DNA from 2 places in the Paenibacillus filicis genome. Region 1 is predicted to be linked to the other one. Evidence: riboswitches for the same ligand, from Rfam matches in the RefSeq annotation. Region 1 holds a riboswitch; the other holds the start of a gene.
The links. A riboswitch is a leader RNA that binds a small molecule or an ion and turns the genes downstream of it on or off. The one in region 1 is predicted to bind cobalamin.

Region 2: linked by a shared signal. The riboswitch ahead of WMW72_RS03765 (ABC transporter substrate-binding protein) and the one ahead of WMW72_RS16650 (energy-coupling factor ABC transporter permease) in region 1 are both predicted to bind cobalamin.

Annotation. Positions count from the first base shown of each region.
Region 1 covers NZ_JBBPCC010000010.1:137,177-140,720, forward strand. Annotated here, with positions in the region: gene cbiQ (cobalt ECF transporter T component CbiQ) at 1-573, opposite strand, end outside; gene WMW72_RS16645 (energy-coupling factor ABC transporter substrate-binding protein) at 570-923, opposite strand; gene WMW72_RS16650 (energy-coupling factor ABC transporter permease) at 920-1,687, opposite strand; cobalamin riboswitch at 1,913-2,106, opposite strand; gene WMW72_RS16655 (ABC transporter substrate-binding protein) at 2,207-3,544, shown strand, end outside.
Region 2 covers NZ_JBBPCC010000001.1:823,972-827,515, reverse strand. Annotated here, with positions in the region: gene WMW72_RS03780 (aminotransferase class I/II-fold pyridoxal phosphate-dependent enzyme) at 1-222, shown strand, start outside; gene WMW72_RS03775 (aspartyl-phosphate phosphatase Spo0E family protein) at 352-618, shown strand; gene WMW72_RS03770 (type 2 periplasmic-binding domain-containing protein) at 700-1,335, shown strand; cobalamin riboswitch at 1,366-1,581, shown strand; gene WMW72_RS03765 (ABC transporter substrate-binding protein) at 1,760-2,785, shown strand; gene WMW72_RS03760 (FecCD family ABC transporter permease) at 2,786-3,544, shown strand, end outside.

The DNA.
Region 1 (3,544 bases):
CTTGGCGAACAAGCGGCCGACCAGGACCGCGGTATCCCGGATGCGCCCGCGGAAGCCGCTCTGCCCGCCGCGTGCCTGCTGAGCCTGATACAGCTCCTGTGCGGTATCTGCGAACAGGAAAATAAAGCGGTAGGTGATCAGCATCAGCTCGATGACGAGCCTCGGCATTCGGAGCTTGTCCAACACCTGGAACAGTCCGGATACCGGGGTGGTCAGGATGAGGAAAGCGAGCGTCGCGAAACAGGCTGCCGTCCGGGTGAGCAGTCCGGCCGCGCGGATTAACCCGGTCTCCGAGATGTACAGGCCCCCCGTCGAATCCAGCTCCAGCACGAGCGCCGGCAGGCTGGCGGCGTAGAACAGCAACGCGACGGCGAGCAGGGCGGCATAGAAGCGAAACGGGATGCGGGCATGGCCGACGATCCAGACGAACATCCAGACGAAGACAGCTGCCTGCACGAGCGGATGCGCCAGATAAGACAGGACAAAAAGAACGGCTGCGAAGCCGGCCTTCCACAAGGGAGAGACGGCACGCAGCCCATTGTTATACGCATAAGCGTCGATCCGCCGGATCATGACGGGTCGGCAGCGGAATCCGAGCGCCGCCCGGCGGGCTTGCCGGAGGAGGCTGTTCGGGAGCTTGCAGACTTCTCGGCCTTGGTGGACTTGCCCCTCAGCAGGCCGATGACATAGCCGATGATGCCTGCGCCGATCGCCGCCTGCAGGGCAAACAGCATGCTCTCCGTCTCAGCCGGAGGCTCGAACCATGGGGAGAACCACGGCTCATAAGCAGGGGCCAGCGTGCCGATCATTTCCTCGGCAGCGCCGTCGGCTCCGCCGAATTCGCCGTTGACGAAGAGTAGAGGCAGCACGGCAAGCAGCACGACAGCGACCAGAATCAACAGGTTTTGGGTGCTTCGCTTCATTGGGAACGGCCTCCTTTCATGACACGCTGCAGCAGGGACAGTTCTTCGGTGCTGTGCGCCTGCAGCCAATTCCAGATCAGGACGGTCAGCAATCCCTCACTGATAGCAAGCGGAACCTGCGTAATGGCGAAGATGCCGCCGAACTTGGCGAATGAAGCAAGAATGCCGCCGCTCTCGGCCGGGAAGGCTAGCGACAATTGCAGCGAGGTCATCACATAGGTGCTCAGATCAGCCAGAGCGGCTGCTGAGAAGATGGCGAGCTTCTGCTTGCCGGTCGATGCCATCAGCCAGCGGTAGACCGCGTAGCCGACGAACGGGCCGGCGACAGCCATCGAGAAGGCGTTGGCGCCGAGCGTTGTCAAGCCGCCATGGGCGAGCAGCACGGCCTGGAACAGCAGGACGATCGAGCCGAGCACGCTCATAGGCAGCGGACCGAACATGACCGAGCCGAGGCCGGTTCCTGTCGGGTGCGAGCTGCTGCCCGTGACCGACGGAATCTTGAGCGCCGATAGGACGAAGGTGAACGCGCCGGCGAGTCCAATCATCAGCTTCAGCTCCGGGGTTTCTTTCGTGATCCGTTTCAGCGCGCGCAAGCCGAGGATGAAGAAGGGAATAAAGGCCACCCACCAGAAAATCGCCCAGCCCAGCGGAAGGAACCCTTCCATAATATGCATCGCTTGAGCGCTTTGGGGCTCGTTGACCAGAAAATACAGGACAAAGCCTGCGATGAGAAGCGCCGTACCGGCCAGCTTCTTCGATTTCATGAATACATCCTCCGTCTCATAATCGCTTTCTTGGAATCTTGAATCTTACGGTCATGCTTCATCTAGCAGGCTTTGATGAACTGAATGCACGCATTAAACTAAACGACAAATAAGCCAAATCCGTCTTGGATTGGCCGTAGGTACGACATACACGCCAAATAACGATCCGTTGCTGCCTGATCGTCAACTCGTGGGCTCGTACACCTCTCCTTTCCGCGAAGGTTACCGGGTGCGCAGAGTGAGGTAGGTCTCCTGGCTTCCGGATCAAGCGCTTTCTCGCCGTCTTCCCCGGACACGGATCCGAGTGACATGAGAGGAAGAAAACTTTCCGGTTACAGTGGCGGGACCGCTCGGGGTTTACACCCGATTCCCTGTTACCCTTTGCTGCTCGCAAAGGCACCTGACTCTGTGTGAAGCTAATTTACATGAAACATAACACAGTCTAGTGACTTTGTCTATCGATTGTGTTACTATTTGGTTGATTCATGCTACGGATATAGAAAAAGGGAGTGGGAACGAGTGAAAGCGAGATTTCGGGTTTGGGTTTTACTCAGTTTGATCCTGGTGATTGGCCTTGCGGGGTGTACCTCCAAGACGCCAGAGAAGGCTTCGGAGGCTTCGAGCGCATCCGGCGCTCCGAAGGACGAGCTAATTCTCGCCGTAGGGGGAGAACCGGATGCGGGCTTCGATCCGACGACGGGCTGGGGTCGTTATGGCTCGCCGCTTTTCCAGAGCACCTTGCTAAAGCGAGACCATGATATGAAGGTCGTCTATGATCTGGCAACAGGCTACGAGTTGAATGCCGATGGCACGGCGTGGACGGTGAAGCTGCGCAAGGACGCCAAATTCTCCGACGGGAAAAATGTCACGTCGGCCGACGTGCAATATACATTCGATACCGCAGCCAGAAGCGGCTCGGCTATCGATCTGAGCAATCTCAAGTCCATGGAAACTCCGGACGAGTATACGATCAAGTTTAATTTGAAGGAGCCGCAATCCACCTTTGTTCAGACGTTGGTTGCCACTGGGATTGTGCCGAAGCATGCTCACGGCAAGGATTATGCATCCAAGCCGATCGGGTCCGGCCCGTACAAGCTGGTCCAGTGGGACAAAGGTCAGCAGGCTATCGTGGAAGCGAATCCTGAGTATTATGGAAGCAAGCCCGTATTTAAGAAGCTGACATTCCTGTTCCTGAACGAGGATGCAGCTTATGCGACAGCCAAGGCGGGCAAGGTGGATATTTCCTACATACCGGCAGCCTTCAGCAAGCAGCCCGTAGCCGGGATGCGCATCGAAACGGCTCACTCGGTCGATAACCGGGGCATCATGTTTCCTTATGTGAAAGCCGGAGGAAAGACGAAAGAGGGCTACCCGGTCGGCAATGATGTAACGGCTGAGCTGTCCATCCGCAAGGCGATCAATATCGCGCTGGACCGCAAAGCGATTGTACAGGGTGTGCTGGAAGGGCAGGGGACGCCAGCTTACACGGTCAACGACGGACTGCCTTGGTTCAATCCGGAATCCGTGATCAAGGATGCGGACATGGAAGGCGCCAAGAAGCTGCTCGAGGAGGACGGCTGGAAGGATACGGATGGCGACGGTATCCGGGAGAAGGGCGGGCTGAAAGCGCAGTTCAACCTGTTGTACCCGGCAAGCGACGTGACCCGTCAATCGCTGTCCATCGCAGCGGCGGATATGCTGAAGCCGCTCGGTATTCAGGTGAAGGCCGAAGGAAAGAGCTGGGATGAGCTGGAGAAGCTGATGCATGCCAATCCGGTTATGCTCGGCTGGGGCAGCCATGACCCGCTGGAAATGTACAATGTCTACAGCGCCAAGTATCAAGGCGTGGAATACTAC
Region 2 (3,544 bases), on a different contig from region 1:
GAGCCTCAGGGCGCATTCTATGCTTTCCCGTCTATCCAGGAAACGGGTCTTAGTTCGGAAGAATTCGCGACCCGGCTTTTGTTCGAAGGAAAGGTTGCGGCTGTCCCCGGGAACGTATTCGGGCTGGGCGGAGAGGGATTTTTAAGGTGTTCGTATGCCTATTCCGTGAGCCAGCTGACCGAAGCATTCGACAGGATAGGAAATTTCATGAAAAAGTTGTAGTTTCGACAAAAAAAGCCATTTTCAAGTTCTCCCAAAACTGGTATGTTAGATACATGGAAGTTTCATAGCTAAACATTTATGAAACTTTTATTTGTGGGTCTAAAGATCGGGAACAGGGAGGGATGAACAATGGCTTTTCCGGAATATCGGCTTCGGCAACACCTTCAAGTCGGATGGATTCATGAAAACGACCACAAGGCCAAGTGGATTTTTGGGAAACGAAAAGCAACCTCGGCATCTGCGTCTTTAGAAGATGAAATTTATCGTTTGCGTCAAGAGCTTGAGGCGCTTGTAGAGAGCGGCAGCAGCTTGACCTCCCCCCGCGTTGTTGAAATCAGTATGGAGCTGGATATTAAAATTAACGAATATATGCGTAACCACCGAAGAGGCCGCTGAGAAGCGGCTTCTTTTGTTGCACCGCAACTGGTATTGGCGTCTATGCAGAGGGCAAATAATTTTGATACAAACGATTCCGGTATGGTAAGATATGACGATGAGACGGCTAGGCAGATTGCCTGGGAAGCTGACGAACATATCGGATGGAGGGAACTGGTCTTGAGGAAAGGAAGCTGGCTGCTCTGTGCTTTACTGGTTCTGATTCTGGCGGGTTGCGGAGGCGGACCGAAAGCGGATGTACCGATCTTCATGATGTCTAAAACCGGCATTCCAAGCGACGTAGCGGAGAAGCTGGAGGCCTCCCTGATCGGCAAGGTGGGGGAAGCTCCGACAGTATCGATATCGGCATCTCCGATGTTTTCGATGGACAAGATGATTGTAGAGATTGCAGCAGGGGGCAACGGGATTCTGGTCATCCCGGGAGAACAATTTCAGGGGATGAGCAAGCAGGGCGGTTTCGTGCCTCTCGATGATGTGGCGAATCCGGCCGATTTCCCGGATGGGGTGCTGGAGCTGCCGGTCGACGATAAGAGTAATAAGTCGGCAGACAAGTCGAATCCAAAGCTGGAGAAGCATCTGTACGGTATTCCGTTAGAGCATACCAAGTGGTTTACGGACCTGCAGTTTAACGGAAAAGATCTGTATGCGTTTATTCCCCAGAATGCCAAGGATATTGAGAAGGCCAAGCTGGTGATGAAGCAGATCGCGCAAAAATAGCAAATCAAGATGAAAGCCGTCCCGGCCTGTCCGGGATGGCCGACGGCACGGGTGCCCAGGGCTGATGCATCTGCCCGATGGGTTAAAAGGGAAGCCGGTGAAAACCCGGCGCGGTCCCGCCACTGTAACCGGACGATAAGCTTTCGAATGAAGCCACTGCTGGACGCCCAAAGGCGGCCATGGGAAGGCAGGAAGCGCCGTAAGGAGTCCGGAAGTCAGGAGACCTGCCCGCAGCCGGAACAGCTAGTTCCTTTCGAGGAAAAAGGGGCGGCAGCGACAAGGCGGCGATGGGACCTTACTGCGGAATCATTCATGCAGGCTGGCCACTAGGTACAAGTCTGTCCTCTGCTCCGGATCCAGATCCGACGGCAGAGGTTTTTTGCATCGTACATGTAAGCCCTATAGAGAAGGAGAGAACCATGACATGGATATCAAGTTAAAACGAAGGACAAGAAAGCTGTTGACTGTCGTTCTGAGTCTGGCACTGGCCGGGACACTGGCAGCCTGTGGAGCTAGCCCGGCTCCTCCACAAGCCCCTAATCAAGGCAAGCTCGTCGACCCTCCGAAGGCCGAAAGCGGAACGCAGCAGGGTGCTGCGCAAGCGAAGCGTACGACTTACCCGCTGAAGGTCAAGGATGCGACAGGCAAGGAATTCGTATTCGAGAAGGCACCAGAGCGGATCGCCTCGACCTCCCCTAGCGAAACGGAGATGTTATTCGCACTGGGGCTGGGAGATAAGGTAGTCGGAGTATCCGACTTCTGCGATTATCCGGCAGAGGCCAAGTCGAAGCCGAAGCTCGGCAGCATCACCAAGCCCAATGAAGAGGCACTGATCGGAGCAGGTGCCGATCTGACGCTGACCGGCGTGTCGATGAAGACGCAAACCGTGGAGAAGCTGCGCGAGCTGAAGATCAATCTGTTCCAGGTGCAGCCTAAGAAAATCGATGACGTGCTGACCAATCTGCTGCTGATGGGCGAAATTTTCGACCGCCAGGCCGAGGCTGAGAAGCTGGTCAATCAGATGAAGGCCGATCGTCAGAAGGTTACGGACGCGGTAAAAGGATTGAAGCCTGAGGAGAAGAAGAAAGTGCTGATCGAGTTCTCGCCCGGCTGGACCGTTGGTTCCGGAGAATTCTTGAGCGAGCTGATCGAGACAGCCGGGGGCATCAATGTGTATGCGTCCGAGAAGGGCTATGTTCAGCTGAGCGAAGAGAAGGTCATCGCGGAAAATCCGAAGGTGATCCTGTACCCGAATAACCTGATCGACGACAAGTCGAAGAAAACGCTCGATCAGCTCATCCGCGAGCGCAGCGGGTGGGAGAAGATCGATGCCGTGAAGGAAGGCAAGCTGGCGGGGATCGACAAGGATACGACCAGTCGTCCGGGACCGCGAATTACGGAAGGTCTGAAGGAAATCGCCAAGGGCATCTATCCGGAACTGGTGAAGTAAATGAAGCGTAAGCTCATGATGTGGGGCGGAGCGGCGATTCTGCTGCTCCTGCTGACCGTGACCGCAGCGTTGTCCGTCGGCTCGGTCCGGGTACCGTTCGTTCATGTCTGGAGTATTCTGCTGCATCACCTGCCGGGCATGGATGGACGCATAGACCCGTCATGGGCTGCCTCCTCAGAGCAGATCGTCTGGAAGGTACGGCTGCCGCGGATTGTGCTCGGCATGCTCGTGGGGGCGGCGCTGGGACTGGCTGGAGCGGCCTTCCAGGGCGTATTGCGCAATCCTCTGGCCGATCCCTATACGCTCGGGGTATCCTCGGGTGCGTCGGTAGGTGCTTCCTTTCTTATTTTATTCGGGCTGCAGTATGTGTTCGGCGAATGGAGCGTGCCTGCTGTTGCCTTTGGCACAGGGGCCTTATCTCTGATGCTGGTGCTTGTGCTAGCCCGGACGGACGGGAAGCTGAGGATTGAGACGGTCATTCTCTCTGGGGTTGTGCTTCAGGCGTTTCTATCCGCATTGGTATCGCTGATGGTCTCGATGTCCAAGCAGGTGATCAACGAGATCATCTTCTGGCTGATGGGCAGCCTGGCGCTGAGAGGCTGGTCCTACTCGCTGCTGCTGCTGCCTTATCTGGCGGTAGGGATGATCATTCTGCTCGGCTACGGCCGGGCCATGAATCTGTTCGCGCTGGGCGAGCGGCAGGCTGCTCATCTGGGCGTGCATGTGGAGCGGACCAAGCTGGTCGTGCTGATCGCTTCG